Regions from separate parts of the Agarivorans sp. D1326 genome, predicted to be linked through region 3. Evidence: predicted binding sites of a transcription regulator. Region 3 holds the regulator's gene; each other region holds the start of a gene.
What was found. The regulator sigma-54, encoded in region 3, starts transcription at its own class of promoters, with help from an activator protein. The targets are predictions, from matches to a motif close to GTTGGCACGNNNNTNGNNT.
Positions count from the first base shown of each region.

Region 1: a site for sigma-54 is predicted at 3,276-3,294, ahead of ACYFDN_RS10810 (THxN family PEP-CTERM protein). Genes of this name have one in related genera too.
Region 2: a site for sigma-54 is predicted at 3,011-3,029, ahead of ACYFDN_RS01970 (FlgO family outer membrane protein). Genes of this name have one in related genera too.

Region 1 covers NZ_JBTWEN010000004.1:460,074-465,245, forward strand. Annotated here, with positions in the region: gene prsT (XrtA/PEP-CTERM system TPR-repeat protein PrsT) at 1-1,179, shown strand, start outside; gene ACYFDN_RS10805 (PEP-CTERM/exosortase system-associated acyltransferase) at 1,202-2,158, opposite strand; gene ACYFDN_RS10810 (THxN family PEP-CTERM protein) at 2,315-3,229, opposite strand; gene ACYFDN_RS10815 (THxN family PEP-CTERM protein) at 3,658-4,560, opposite strand; gene ACYFDN_RS10820 (ThiF family adenylyltransferase) at 4,716-5,172, opposite strand, start outside.
Region 2 covers NZ_JBTWEN010000001.1:441,575-446,746, forward strand. Annotated here, with positions in the region: gene flgA (flagellar basal body P-ring formation chaperone FlgA) at 1-108, shown strand, start outside; gene flgM (flagellar biosynthesis anti-sigma factor FlgM) at 186-509, shown strand; gene flgN (flagellar export chaperone FlgN) at 517-936, shown strand; gene ACYFDN_RS01960 (FlgO family outer membrane protein) at 1,137-1,883, opposite strand; gene ACYFDN_RS01965 (LPP20 family lipoprotein) at 1,942-2,418, opposite strand; gene ACYFDN_RS01970 (FlgO family outer membrane protein) at 2,399-2,983, opposite strand; gene ACYFDN_RS01975 (flagellar assembly protein T N-terminal domain-containing protein) at 3,092-4,234, shown strand; tRNA gene ACYFDN_RS01980 (tRNA-Arg) at 4,310-4,385, shown strand; gene ACYFDN_RS01985 (hypothetical protein) at 4,488-4,643, opposite strand.
Region 3 covers NZ_JBTWEN010000009.1:124,876-130,047, forward strand. Annotated here, with positions in the region: gene ACYFDN_RS17115 (KpsF/GutQ family sugar-phosphate isomerase) at 1-443, shown strand, start outside; gene kdsC (3-deoxy-manno-octulosonate-8-phosphatase KdsC) at 443-994, shown strand; gene lptC (LPS export ABC transporter periplasmic protein LptC) at 991-1,548, shown strand; gene lptA (lipopolysaccharide transport periplasmic protein LptA) at 1,574-2,053, shown strand; gene lptB (LPS export ABC transporter ATP-binding protein) at 2,053-2,778, shown strand; gene ACYFDN_RS17140 (RNA polymerase factor sigma-54) at 2,831-4,333, shown strand; gene hpf (ribosome hibernation promoting factor) at 4,358-4,645, shown strand; gene ptsN (PTS IIA-like nitrogen regulatory protein PtsN) at 4,654-5,097, shown strand; gene rapZ (RNase adapter RapZ) at 5,124-5,172, shown strand, end outside.

The DNA of each region.
Region 1 (5,172 bases), on a different contig from region 3:
GAGGTTAAAACCGAGCAGCCTGAAAACTTACGTGTTTTTGAGTTTCTAATGAGTCACGCTTCTCAAATAGAAAAGACTGAGGAGGTAAAGGCACTTCTTGATAAACAACTTGCCGAAGCTCCAGATTCTTCATTGTTGAAAGAACAGTTAGGCCGATACTTTTTATTTACCCGAGAGTTTCCGAAAGCCATTGAATCTTTTGAGCAAATTGATGCTTTAACCCGCGAAGACAGAGTTTGGCAATTGATCGGTGATTTGTACCTAGAAACAGATAATCAAGAGAAGGCCATTTTAAGTTATCAAGCTTGGCTAGAAAACTCTCCTCTCTCGCTACCGGCGTATGTTAAGAACATCAACATCTTAGAATCTTCTGGTAACTTGAAAGAAGCCGTAGCCTTAAGCAATAGAGCAGTAAAACTATATAAAAACAACCAACGTTTACTGTTTGTTCATTCTGTATTGCAGCTAAAAGCGGGTGATGCCGTAGCCAGCCAAGATGCCCTAAACAACCTTGATGCAAATCAAATGAACACACCAGCGGTTTTGCAGCAGCAAGGTTACATTTATTTAGTTCAAGAAAACTGGCCTGCGGCAACGGACACTTTCAATAAACTATATGAAGCTTATCCAAGTACCCAAACCGCCAACCTGTTAATCAAATCATACAAAGAAGCAGATAAAATCGAGCAAGCCGTTGCTTTCATTAGACAAGCTATCGATGTTCATGGCGAAGCGGCAAAACCTCTTCAACTGCAACTTGCAGAACTGCAAATGAAAGCTAACCCGCAGCAAGCAATTGAGGAGTACCAAGCGATCATTAAAGATCAGCCAGATAACTTTGTTGCCTGGAACAACCTCGCTTGGGTTTATCATGACTTAAACGAATTTGAAGTAGCCTTAACTTACGCCAAGCAAGCCCACGAACTAAAGCCGGATATACCACAGGTAAAAGACACCTACGGCTACATGTTACTTAAGTCAGGGAAAATAGTAGAAGCAACTAAAGCGCTTGAAGATAGTTACAAGCAAGATGCTAGTAATGAGGTAGGTTTGCATTTAGCAGAAGCACTAATTGCAAATAAGCAAACCAAAGAAGCTAAACAGCTACTCGATGGATTAATAAATATTGAGCCAGAGTTAGCCAATAAAAAAGCTGAACTAGAAGCTCAGCTAAATTAATCTATATAGCCCTAATAAGACTTTATTGGGGCAAATATAAACCTTTAGATTCACACCATTTATGGCTCTCTCGTAACGATATGTTCGGAGAGTCATTTTTATAGAAACTCGGTGAATACATTTTTTTAATATAGTCATCATTGTCATCATTGTTTCTTGCTGCTAGACAACCCTTCTCTACCTCTTTATCAATATTACGCATCAAGACTTGAAAGCCTACCGGTAACGTACGTGTAAGTGTTCCTGCACTAATGTAGTAAGGCGCACGTAAGCCATGATACTCAATAGCTGGACCAAGCTGCTCAAACTTAATGCCTAAAAAGCTCATACTTCTAGCAAGACGCGGCTCCATCATAACAAACGCGTGATGGGTGCCAGCTCGCACAGCTAAAGCGGCAATAGACAAATACAAACCAATAGCTAAAAAAGGAAAGCAACGTAACTCTTCCTCAGAATAGGTTTGCTCATTGATCGCACCAGAGGCAGCACCATCAAAGTTATCCGCTTTACGACGTCGGAATTGTGGGCGAACCGCTAAACGCGATATTTCACAAATTTCGCTTCTAGCAAATTGCGAAGGGTGATATTTAGCACCTTCAATAGCATTAGAACAAAACTTCTCGATGGGCAGTAACTCATCTTTACTAGAAGGAGATACTATTCGCACACAGCCTGCATAGTTGGTACTAGGTTTGTGCTCGATTAAACAAAAGCGAGAGTATTCATCAAACTCATCTTGTTCCATACCGTTTTCACGGACTGGCTCAAAATTAAGTTCCTCACAGTATACGTCATGACGAATTCGAAATGCTTCTTGTACGGTATCGGTTTTATAAGCAACTACCGGGCGAAGATACTCTGCAAAGTGCTGAGCAATTAGCTTAGCTTCTCGCTTAACCAATAACGAAATGCCACCTCTCACAACAGCCCCAAGATAAGGGATACTTGCTAGGTTTTTCACATGTTTGTTTCGGATCATAAAGCGCTCTCAAAGCTTCAAACTTTCTAAACATAACATTTAGATTTTAGAAACAATTTAGAATTATAAAAGGCAGGCTTGCAGAAAAAACAAAGCGCAGAACTAGGCTGCGCTTTGGATGTACAATGCTAAAACTTAGCGACTTTTAATTAAGCATTATGCGCGGCGACGAACAGCTGCCAAGCCTAATAGACCTAATCCAAAGATAGCTAATGTTCCTGGCTCTGATACTTGTGCAGCAGAGATAGCGAAACCAGCTTTCAATTCGTTAGTTTTATCTTCTTCTGTAAGGAAGCCAATACAAGTTGCGTTTGGTCCACAATCAATATCACCTAATACTTCTAAACCTTGTAGGCGAGTAGTTAGGGTGTATACATAGTCATCGTAACCTGGAATTGGTAGTACGAAGCTATTTGTTAAGTAAATGTCATCACCCACTTCTGTGTATGTAACATCTGGACCCAACACGATAGTGAATAAGTCAGAACAGCCTTCTTGGTTAATACCGGCTTGTCCTACCAACTGAGTTGGCTCGTACTTACAAACATTGTTAGTTGGTGTGTTGTAGGTTTCTTCAAAAATCACACCGAACTGAAGTACAGGTGCTGGAGCTAATGGGAAAGCAACAGGTGCTGTAGGTGCAAGGAACAAACCATCAAACAATGTAGCTGCTACTAGAGTATCACCAGTTACACCCCAGTTTTCGTGTACAAGGCCAGTACCTTCTGAAAATGCTAAAGCACCAACACCATCTACAACACTGGTAGTCACAGTACCTGATTTAGAATCTTCAATATTCAAAGCACTTTTCTTAAGATCTGGGTTTTCAGCAGCGTACGGGTCACCCCAAGCAAGAGACTTAGGAAGCTCGCCACCAAAAAGTGGGTCAAAATCATCTAAAGTTTCGCCAGTTGCATCAATACCCGTTGGGTCAATTGAACCAGCATCAGAAGTCCACTGATCGAAACCAGCTTCGTTTAGGTAATCCCAGTCAGTGATAAGAGCAGCGTTAGCAGAGATGCTTGCAAAACCTAAGCTAGCCGCCAAGCATGTAAGTTTTAATTTGTTCATGTCACCCATCCATTTGGTCAGTACGATTCGAAATACAAGTCATACAAAGCAATCTAGGTGCCAACTTTAAAAAACCTTTAAAAGCAGTAGCTTAAGAAATAATCAAATCATTGAAGTAAATAGGATGTAAAAATTACTGACACAAAAACCCATTATATTTACCACCGCAAAAGATCCTTAAGATCCTTGTTCTAAAGCTTAATATATGAAGATTTCCCTTACTAAATCCAATTTACGATTTACCTTGGACCAACAAACAACAGCATTCTGGTGTTAAGTTGCTAAGCACTACAAAGGTAGATGAGAAAGCTGAGCCTTCGAACAAGACAGTTACAATTGAGAATTTGATCTTTGGAAGTGAGAGTTTCTTAAAGAAAATAAAAATTGCTGCTGCGAAAGCGCAGCAGCAATTATATAAGAGCAGCTAATTAAGCGCGGCGACGAACAGAAGCCAAACCTAGCAAACCTAAACCAAAGATAGCTAAAGTACCTGGCTCAGTTACTTGAGCAGCAGAAATAGCGAAAGCTGCCTTTAATTCGTTCTTCTGGTTTTCTTCAGTTAAGAAACCAATACATGTAGAGTCAGGACCACAATCTAGGTTATCTAATACAGTTAAGCCTTGAAGACGAGTAGTTAAGGTATACACGTAATCGTCAAAACCAGGAATTGGTAGAATGAAGCTGTTCTGAAGGTAGATATCATCACCAACTTCAGTAAACGTAACTCCGTCATCTAGTACCAATGTGAATAAGTCAGCACAACCAGCTTCATTAATGCCAGCTTCACCTACTTTAGTATCACCGTATTTACAGGTGTCATTAGTAGGAGTGTTGTACGTTTCTTCAAACAATACATCAAACTCAAGAACCGGCGCAGGAAGTGCTGGGCCAACAAAAGGAGCTAGAGGTTGCAGGAACAAGCCATCAAACAAAACTGCTGAAGACAACGTATTGCCAGTTACACCCCAGTTTTCATGGGTAAGGCCTGTACCTGTTACGAAATCCAATGCACCAACACCGTCAACTACACTTGTACTTACTTGACCAGACTGAGCGTCGTCAATCTCAAGTGAACTTTTGATAAGTTGAGGGTTTACAGCGCCGTATGGTGTACCCCATGCAAGGCTTTTAGGTAACTCACCACCAAAAAGAGGATCAAACTCATCGGCTGTTGCGCCGCCGGTATCAATACCTAGTTGGCCAGCGTTTGAACTCCACTCTTTAAAACCCGCATCATTCGAGTAATTCCATTCAGTGATTAGTTCAGCGTTAGCAGAAATACTTGCAAATCCTAGGCCTGCAGCCAAGCAAGTAAGTTTCAATTTGTTCATTTCACCCATCCAATTTGGTAATAGCGTTTAGATATAAAGACCGTGCATAAAGCAAAACTCGGGCCAAATATAATTAACCAATATTAACAAATAGTTACACGCTAAAAATAAATAAATCAATTATGATGTGTAAAACTTACTGACATAAAAAACGCTCAGCTTTCTTCTTTTAAAACTATCTTTTTGGCTATCTTAAATACCATTCGCTGCAAGGGATTACGATTACCCATTGGTCGCCACGTTTTCTTAAATCGATTTCGATAAGCATCAAAATGCAAGCCGTAAGGTGCGGTAATTAGATCTCCACGATTAAGTAGGATTTTTAAAACATACGTACCCGCTATACCACCACACATCTTCACCGCCATAGGCATCGATGGTCCTTTTTTAGCGTGAAAATCGGCTCGACTCGGGTCAACCAGATAAGGGCGCTGCAACATAGCGGGGGATAAACCAATTAGGAACTTAATATATTGCTCGTTTTCACTAGTAGCATCTTCAAATCGAAAATACTCTTCGTAACTCATACTGCCAGGCATAAAACACAAAAATGCACAGCCCATACCCAACGGTGCAGCAGTAACTAAGGGGATATTTTTCTCTAAACACTTT
Region 2 (5,172 bases), on a different contig from region 3:
TTGTCTAGTGGCACTATCGGTGATACCATTCGGGTTAGAAATAATCAGTCTCAGCGTCTGGTCACCGGCCGAGTAAAAGCGATTGGAATAGTTGAGGTAAAACTTTAATTTTTTTCTAAAGTTTTATCAAAGCAAGCCGATAGCTTTATTGAATACGAAAAATTGATTAACTGTGGGGCGCCATTATGGCTTTAAATATTAACAACTTAGGTGGAAACCGTCCTAGTCAACTAGACTCAAATCGAGTTGCTGACAAAGGCACAAAAGAAAGCGCTGAACAACGTTCAACCGCTGGTTCTGCTGCAGCCCAGGATTCAGTTATGCTTACAAACGAAGCACAACAACTAAACCGTATTCAGCAGAATTTGCTCAGTGATTCAGATAGCAGAAGCTCGAAGCTCGAATCAATCAAGCAAGCGGTGGCCGATGGTACTTATCAAGTAGATGCCAATAAAGTTGCACAGAAAATGGGTGACTTTGAAAGTGAGTTTAATAAAGCGCTTGGATAATTAGCCTATGATCGCCCCACTACTGAATACTCAAGAGCAGCAACTCACCTTGCTGCTTTCTCTTTTGGAGCAAGAAAAAGTTGCTCTTGAACAAGACGATACTATTGCTCTTTATGCTGTTGCTGAGCAAAAAGAACAAGTACTGGCGCTAATAGCGAGTGCCGATGAAGAGATCGCAGCGTCTTCCAATAAAGAACAGCTGAATTCAGATCCTCAATTTGTTCAACAAGTAGATACCATCAAAAGTTTGCTGGCCCAATGCCAAGAACGCAATCAGCTAAATGGCGAAATAATTAAAGCCAGCAATGAAAAAGTCAAACAGCTAAGTGCCGTAATTGACCAACTGCAAAACCAAAATGCGTCTACCTATGACAAACTAGGTAAAAAGCACAGTTCACAACGAATGGGTAAAGGCTTTAAAGCTTAAGTTACCCCTCGCTTCCAGAAACTACATAATCCAAATTAACTGGGCATTAAGCTGTTCACCTTAGCTAATTGAATTTGAACTTCTGAATGCTCTACTGTTGTTAATGGAAAAAATGTTGCTTGTAGTAGTTACATATTCAAAAACAACAAAACCCCAGCCAAGGCTAGGGTTTTGCGTATAACAGTAATAGACGAAATTAACTAACCACGCTCCCCCATCGGCATCTTAGTTTTACTGGCCTGCTTACGCGACTCGATAATCATTACCCCATCTCGCTTAACTGGCGCAGGTACTTTGCTTTGATACACCTCATTCGGAATAAGCTCTTGAGCAGAAGCAACCACGACTTTTGATTGAGCGCCAACGATCCGAGCGTTAACCAAAATACCTTTATTTGATTTGCTAAAAGTACCTACGAGCAAGTATTCAATGGGTAAACGCTTAGATAACTCTTTTACGTTGCGGCTATATACAAAGTCCCCTTCTGGGGTAATGCGAATAAAACCAGTGGTTTTATAATCAATTACCGAAAAGCCACTTTGTTGCATTTCGTAAACAAAGCTTTCGGCTAGCTGCATGCCAAATAAATCAGTGGTGCGAAGGTTATCTAAAGGAACAAACGAAGCCACGCCAATAGGCGTATCGGCATTCACATAGTGAGAGCTTGAGACTAGGCGTTGCGACATTAGATTTACATAATCGGTCAGTGAGTGCTGAACATCAGGGTCACTCATATCTGGGCTGGCAGGGTTAAGCGAACGGCTTTGCATTCCACTTAAAAACAACTGCCCGTTCTCATCTACAACACCTTCCATGTAGTGAGCGTTGTGAGTATGTGCGGCGTGATGCTTTGAGCCATCGTACACCACCACTTTTTGCATTGATGGGGAACTAGAGCACCCCACCAGCATTGTAGTAGCCAAGGCTACTAAAGATATACCTTTCATGTCGCTTCCTTAATCGTCTATTACGCTTTAAGTATCGGCCAGAAAGGTAAAATCTTTACTAAAAATGAACGGTTTTTTGACTCTCAAGATGGCGAGTTGGCGCCATAGACATAGTAACGCGGTACACTTCTCGGAAATCTAGTTGCAACTCAGTGACATATACATCGTCAACCGCGTAGGCGTTAATCACCTTAGCACCACGAATTACCCCAGCAACCGAGGCAGCTAAACGCTCGTTACCAAGCACCATATCGCTGACAGTTGCGGTACTATCGATATGTTGGCCATACACTTGCTCAGAAAGCTCTCTGTATGCGTCCAGCTTCGAGGCTTTCATTGCGCGTAATTGTTTAGCGCTCATGTCTGCGCCACGTTGCTGACTAATAGGCGCATAACCAACGGCATTAACCACGGTAAAGTCACCCGGTGGCTCATAAGTCCATTCAACTTGTTTAACTTGGGTTGTTGGCGTACAAGCTAGCAACAACAAAACCGCTAGACTAATAAACCACGATCTAAAGTACAGATTGTTCATGACGCTGCAAGCTCCCATTTACACTAGTCACACGCGGTGAAGTTGCCCCCGCCATATTGGGGATAAATTGATAAGCAGCCGACACAACCGCTTGGCTAGATAGCTCAACTAAACGAAGATTTACATGCCTACCCGAAGTTGTTCGCTGAAAACTGCCAACCACCACATAGGTAATCTCCATTTCAGTTCTCAGTAAATCTGCATCTCGCGATAACGAAAACTCGCCGAAACCGGGGTCCATTTGCAAACGTCCAGTAAGGCGCGGCTCTACCATATTTACGCCTTCACGCGATAAAGCGGCAAACATTGCCTCTGCCACTTGCCGCCCAAATCCATCGCTCGATTGCAAGTTGTCTAAATCCACCACCGTACTTATAGCCACAGAGTCAGTCTCGGTTAAATCCACGTCATCAGTTAACTGTTGAGACAGGTTGTCGACATGCACATACAAAGCGGCATCTTGCTGCTCTCGCGGCTCCACATAAGGATAATTAGAAACATGATGTAAACTGGTATTGCATCCTTGTAGCGTTACCAGCAAAATAAATAGTGTCGTATATCGCATATCAATCTCCTCCGACTTCCCTGTTCCAAGCAATAACCGTTCCAGTCAAAAAAATAGCGTTTTATTTTGGGTATAGTTATTGCTTACTCCGAAACATAGGAGGGCCTTATGAAACAGATAATTCTTTTAGTTGGGATGCTAATTAGCATGTCGACACAGGCAATATGGTACGAGGCTAAGGGCCAAGCCACCATCGTAAACAACGACTTTGAACAAGCCAAAAGCTTAGCCACCCAAGATGCGGTTAAGCAGCTTCTGTTGTATTCGGGGGCGTCTGTTACCAGCATTAGCAAAGTCTCTGGTGGGCAACTCACCCTTGATCAAATTGAAGTGGTTTCTAAAGGCTCCTTGCATAACCTAACCGTATTAGACGAAGGTAATCACGGCCAACAATACTATATAATTTTACAGGCCGACGTATTCCCGGCTACCAGCCAATGTAAAGCCAGCGGCTATAGCAAAAACATGTTGCTACTCCCTCCCTTCTTAAAGCAGCAACATCAGGCGCGTGTGGGACAACTACAAGAGCTATCACCGGCAGTTGAACAACGCACCTACGACATTGCTCGCCAGGTGGGTAATCAGTTCAACGTAAAGCCCCCACCAAAGTTACCTTTAAATTATTACAAGCCAGGAGAACATAACTACAAGGGCATTAAAGATGTTGCCGATCGTTATGGCGCACAATATTTGCTTGGCTTAGAAATCGAGAACATTTCGCTAGACCAAGTGCACAAGCCTAAATTTATTAACCTTAGTTATCCGCAACGTTACTTTGTGGTGAATGCCAGGGTATACAACGCCATTGATTTAGAAGAAATATACAACAAGCGTTTTTCGGTAAACGCACCATGGGAGTTTGACGCCAGAGAGGTGGTATCCCCCCACTCTGCCGAGTTTTGGTTATCGGCCTATGGAGAAACGGTAAACGCCACCTTACAACAGGTAGTTACCGAAGTAGATGCCCTGCTAGCTTGCCAACCCTTACAAGGCAGCGTGGTAAAAGTTCTGGGGCCAGATCGCTGGCAAATAAACCTTGGGAAAGCGAATCAGCTTAACCGCGGCATGTTGTTAAACTTGATTCATCAAAACTATCACTGGGGAAACTGGGACATTCCACGCCAAGAGCAAATTATGGCTGACAGCATGGTAAGAATTGAGCAAGTGTATCAAGAGAGTGCCATTGTGGTAGCGGTTGACCCAAGCATGACGGCAAATATTCAACTTGGTGACTTAGTAAGCAAACAGTAAGGCTTTGCTTTTCATAAAGTTAAAGCTGAGTATAATGTACCCGCACACTAAACTAGGTGTGCGCCTTACTTTAGTGTCCCCTTAGTTCAGCTGGATAGAACAAGGACCTCCTAAGTCTTAGACACAGGTTCGAATCCTGTAGGGGACGCCAGTATCTGCGTAACAAAGTATGCTCTAGCCCACGTTTATGTGCGTGTACCTAGCTGTGACATAATCGATTTACAGCACACTTGGCTTTTTTCTATCGCTATAGCTACGCAGCCTCCTTCGCACACTCATTTTCCGCAGCTTTGCGGGCGGCGATAGCCTCTTCCTGCTTCTTAAAACACCCTAAATGCTTGCGTTTCCCTTCGACAATTATATGAGCCATCCATAGTGCATCTCGTTTGTGAAAACTTACACCTTTCATGTTCTTACCTCGTCAATCTACATTATTTGTGCCTTGAAAGTGAAACTAGCTCACTAAGTTGATTACAGCATTTTACCAGCCATTAGTAACTGGCAAATGCTTAGGTAGCCACACACTTGTTAGCAATGCATTCAACTTACTTTGACGCCAAAGTCACCCACAAAGATGAGCTAAAGCTGTTACCGTAGTTCTTTCACTGTTGGCTGCTAGTTACAATTTTCTTTTGGACACAAAAAAGCCGCCCTTGGGCGACTTCCTATCTAGCTATTTTCATCAGACTATCCTTCTGACAACGCAGATGTTACCACGCAGCCCTTTGCTCAACTATGTATAGTTCATATACGCTAGGTGAATCACATAATACAATGATATCAACCACCTAGCCTGAGTCGTTACACCCAACCTACTATCGACTCACCCGCTGATTATTACAGTGCCCACCTTTTCACTTCTAGAAAACAAAATTTTACTCCCGTCACTCGTCAACATTTGACGTAGCTAAAAACAAAAAAGCCTCGAACAAGTCGAG
Region 3 (5,172 bases):
GCGGCTTCACGGCCGATGACTTTGCCCTGTCTCACCCAGGCGGAACCTTAGGCAAAAAACTGCTACTCAGTGTGAGCGACTTAATGCTAACTGGGGAACAAATTCCACTAGTAACAGTCGAACAAACTATTCGCGAAGCACTATTCGAAATTACTGCCAAAGGTTTAGGCATGGTGGGAGTACTTGATTCTAAGCAACAGCTGGCAGGCATTTTTACCGATGGCGACTTGCGTCGTATCCTTGATCAGCGCATCGACATTCATGATACCCAAATTGGCCAAGTGATGACGCAAAACCCCAAGGTGATCGACGACAATTGGCTAGCCTTTGATGCCTTAAAGTTAATGAAAACCAAGTCAATTAACGGTTTGTTTGTGCTAAACAATAAAGCCGTTGTGGGTGCATTTAATATGCATACCTTATTACAAGCTGGAGTTTACTAGTGACAATTAACACGCCCTATGGCGCGGTAAGCCAGAGCAATTTCAACGCGGCAGCAAAAATTAAACTTTTAGTTTGCGACGTAGACGGGGTTTTCTCAGACGGTCGCATTTATATGGGCAATGACGGAGAAGAGCTTAAAGCCTTTCATACCCACGACGGATTTGGCATTAAAGCGCTACTGAATATCGGCGTCGAAGTCGCTATCATCACTGGTCGACAATCTAATATTGTGCAACAGCGTATGCAGGCTTTAGGAATTACTCGTATCTACCAAGGCCAACAAGACAAACTCGTCGCCTACCAGCAAATGCTTGAACAATTGTCATTAGCACCTGAAAACGTAGCCTATATTGGTGATGATGTGGTCGACACCCCAGTAATGCGAGCCTGTGGTTTAGGTGTAGCCGTGCAAGATGCTCACCCCTTGTGTAAACAACGTGCCAACTTTATCACCCAAACCCGTGGTGGTTTTGGTGCAGTTCGTGAGCTTTGCGATCTAATACTGCAAGCAAAAGGCGAGCTTGATAATGCTCAAGGTATGAGTGTATGAATCGCCCAACCTGGTTCTTTGCGGGCTTATTTCTCTTAGCCTTGGTGCTGTGGCAGCTTAGCCCGTCGGAAACTCAGCAGCTAAGTGCTAAACGCGAAGCCAGCAAACCAAACTTTGTTGCCGAAAAGCTCTACAGCGTGAGTTTTGGCGAAGACGGCAGCCCGCGCTATCGAATCTATGCTGAGGAAATGGAGTTTTTTGAACAACTTAAGCACACAACTTTTGCTCAACCTAAGATCTTAGTGTACCCAGATCCAAGCCAACCTGTATGGCAAATTGTGGCCGATCACGCTACAGTACAGCAGCAGCAAAACGTCATTTTAAATGACAATGTAGTAATTAAAAATTTAAGCCGTGGCGAGTATGTTCGCGACTTAATAACCGAAAAATTGGAGATCGACCTGCAAACAGAAACCATGAGCAGCGATCAACCTGTTACCGTTTATGGCCCTTCATACGAACTGTATGGCGTTGGCATGGACGGTGATTTAGCCAACGAAATAGTGACTTTATTAGATGATATCGAAGCGGTTTACCACAACCCACAAGAGTAAGTTAGCACTTGCGGCTAGCTTGTTTATGCTTTCTTGGGGTTCACAAGCACTAGAAGACGACTTCAACAAACAAATTATTGTTGATGCTGACCGCCAGCAGGTCAATATCAAAGAAAACCGAGTCACCTTTTACAATAATGTTGTGGTGACTCAAGGCTCGATTAAAATGCACGCCGAAGAACTCAGTGTTATTGGTAGCGAGGAAAAAGGCAGCGAAGTAATGATCGCTAAAGGCGAACCAGCAACGTTTTATCAATTACTTGATAGCGGCAAGCCAATTGAAGCTGAGGCTAACGAAGTGCGTTACGACCTAAAAACCCAAACGCTAACACTCACTACCAATGCTCAGCTCAAACAAGAAGAGAGCTTGGTAAAAGGTAAAATGATCAAATACAGCATCAATAAACAAGAAATGGTGGCACAAGGCGACGAAAACAGCCGTGTAACCACTATTTTCCTGCCTCAGCAGCTTGACGAACTAACGCCCAAGGAAGACCAGCAATAATGAGTACCCTAATTGCTGAAAACCTAGCTAAAGCCTACAAGGGCCGTAAGGTAGTTAAAAACGTAAGTCTAAATGTGGAAACAGGTAAAATTGTTGGCTTGTTAGGTCCAAACGGTGCTGGCAAAACAACCACTTTTTACATGGTGGTGGGTTTGGTGCCTCGTGACCAAGGCCGCATCCTCATCGATGATGACGATATTTCGAGTACAGCGATGCATACCCGCGCACGCAAAGGCATTGGCTACCTTCCGCAAGAAGCGTCTATCTTTCGCCGCTTATCTGTGGAGAAGAACATTCTTGCCGTATTAGAGACCCGAAAAGACCTCGATAAAGAGCAACAAATTGGTGCATTAGACGACCTTCTTGAAGAGTTTCACATTGGCCATATTCGCAAAAACCTAGGCATGAGCTTGTCGGGTGGTGAACGCCGAAGAGTTGAGATTGCTCGAGCGCTAGCCGCCGCACCCAAGTTTATTTTGCTTGACGAACCCTTCGCAGGGGTAGATCCTATTTCTGTTATCGATATTAAAAAGATCATTGAACACCTACGTGATCGCGGTCTAGGTGTACTAATTACCGACCACAATGTTCGAGAAACTCTCGATGTTTGTGAGCATGCCTATATCGTTAGCCAAGGCGAATTGATAGCCTCAGGAAAGCCAGAAGAAATTCTCGAAAACGAACATGTGAAACGAGTTTATCTCGGAGAACAATTCAAGCTATAGTTAAAGTGCAAGTTTAAAAAAAGACAATAAGAAGAAGGAACAGCGGTAGTTAATGAAAGCATCTTTGCAGTTGCGTCTTGGTCAGCAGTTAACCATGACCCCCCAGTTACAACAGGCCATTCGCTTACTCCAGCTTTCAACACTGGATTTACAGCAAGAGATTCAAGAGGCTCTGGAAAGTAACCCTCTGCTTGAGGCGGATGAGTCTCACGCCAGTGATAGTGACGCAACCGACGCTAAATCTGCCAATGAGAAGTCTACCGAGGCCGAATCCACTGCGGACATAGACAACAGTCAAATTGAAGCAGGTGATGCCATTAATCAAGAAACTGTTTCTGACGACCTTCCTGTTGACTCTACTTGGGACGATATCTACAGCGCCAGTTCTGCCCCAGCCAGCTCATCTGGCAGCGCCGTGAGCGATGACAACGATATGTTGTTTCAGGGCGAAACTGTCGACTCTTTACAAGACCACTTATTGTGGCAAATGCAACTTACTCCATTTAGTGAAGTAGACCAAGCTATTGCCTTAGCCATTATTGATGCGGTAGATGAATCGGGCTACCTAACCCAAGACTGTGAGCAGCTATTAGAAGGCTTACGTTCAAGCGATAACAATGACTTAGACGTAGAGCTAGATGAAGTAGAAGCAGTACTTAAACGCATCCAACATTTCGACCCTGTTGGTATAGCAGCGCGCTCGCTGCAAGAGTGTTTACTAATCCAATTAAGCCGTTTTGCCGAAGACACACCTTGGCTAAATGAAGCCAAAGATGTAGTTTCGAATCACATTGATGTATTAGCTAATCGCGATTTTCGTCTATTAGCCCGCAAAACCAAACTTAAAGAAGACCAGTTACGCGAAGTCATGCGTTTGATTCATACGCTTGAACCTCGACCTGGTAACGCGGTTGAGCCTAATCAAGCCCAGTATGTAATCCCGGATGTATCGGTTGTAAAACGCCAAGGACGCTGGGTTGTAGAACTCAACCCAGATGCAATGCCTAAGTTGCGTGTTAACTCGCACTACGCATCTTTAAGTAAAACCTCTACCAACGCTAACGATACCCAGTTTATTCGTAGCCACTTACAAGAAGCCAAGTGGTTTATAAAAAGTATCGAGAGCCGCAACGAAACCCTATTAAAAGTATCCAACTGCATTGTTCATCATCAACAGGCGTTTTTTGAGTATGGCGAAGAAGCCATGAAGCCAATGGTACTGAACGATGTTGCAGAAGCTGTAGAAATGCATGAATCCACCATTTCCCGGGTAACCACCCAAAAATTCATGCATACACCTCGCGGCATCTTCGAGCTTAAGTATTTCTTTTCTAGCCATGTGGCTACCGATGGCGGGGGTGAGTGTTCATCAACCGCTATTCGTGCATTAATCAAGAAACTGGTAGCTGCCGAAAATACCAGTAAACCACTCAGCGACAGCAAAATTGCTGATATTTTGGCAGATCAGGGGATCAAGGTGGCAAGACGTACGATTGCTAAATATCGTGAGTCTTTAGCAATTCCACCTTCTAACCAACGTAAGAGCCTTATCTAAGGCCACTAAAAGGGGAAGATATCAATGCAAATTAACCTTACTGGACACCACGTAGAAATAACTGAATCTTTGAAAGAATATGTCCACACCAAGTTTGCCAAACTCACCCGACGATTCGATCAGATCAATAACGTTCACGTCATCCTCAACGTAGAAAAACTGAACCAAATTGCTGAAGCCACATTACATTTAAACGGCGGCGAAGTATTTGCAACCTCTGAGCATTCTGACATGTATGCCGCCATCGACAGCCTGATTGATAAACTTGATCGCCAAGTCATCAAACATAAAGAAAAACTTAACAAACGTTAGCCACCCCCATGCAACTAAATAAAGTACTTAGCTTGGACTGCACCCAAAGTGCAGTTCAATGCTCTTCAAAAAAACGCGCCCTAGAAATAGTAAGCGAACTGGCTGCCAAACAGCTTGATACCACTACCCAATGCATTTTTGAAAGCTTGTTAAATCGAGAAAAAATGGGCAGCACAGGTATTGGCCAAGGTATTGCTATTCCTCATGGCCGTATCGACAACCAGCATCAAGCCACAGCGGTTTTCTTGCGTTGCGATCCCCCTATTTCCTTCGATGCTATAGATAACAAGCCAGTAGACTTGGTATTTGCATTACTAGTACCCGAAGACCAATGTAAGCAACATCTTAATACTCTTGCTCAAGTAGCTGAAAAACTTAACGATAAGCAAATATGTAAACAACTTCGTTGTGCACAAAGTGATGACGAATTGTACGACATCATGGTAGCCTAATACTCTTATCAGCCTTAGGGATTATCATGGAACTGATCATCGTTAGTGGGCGCTCGGGTTCAGGTAAAACCGTCG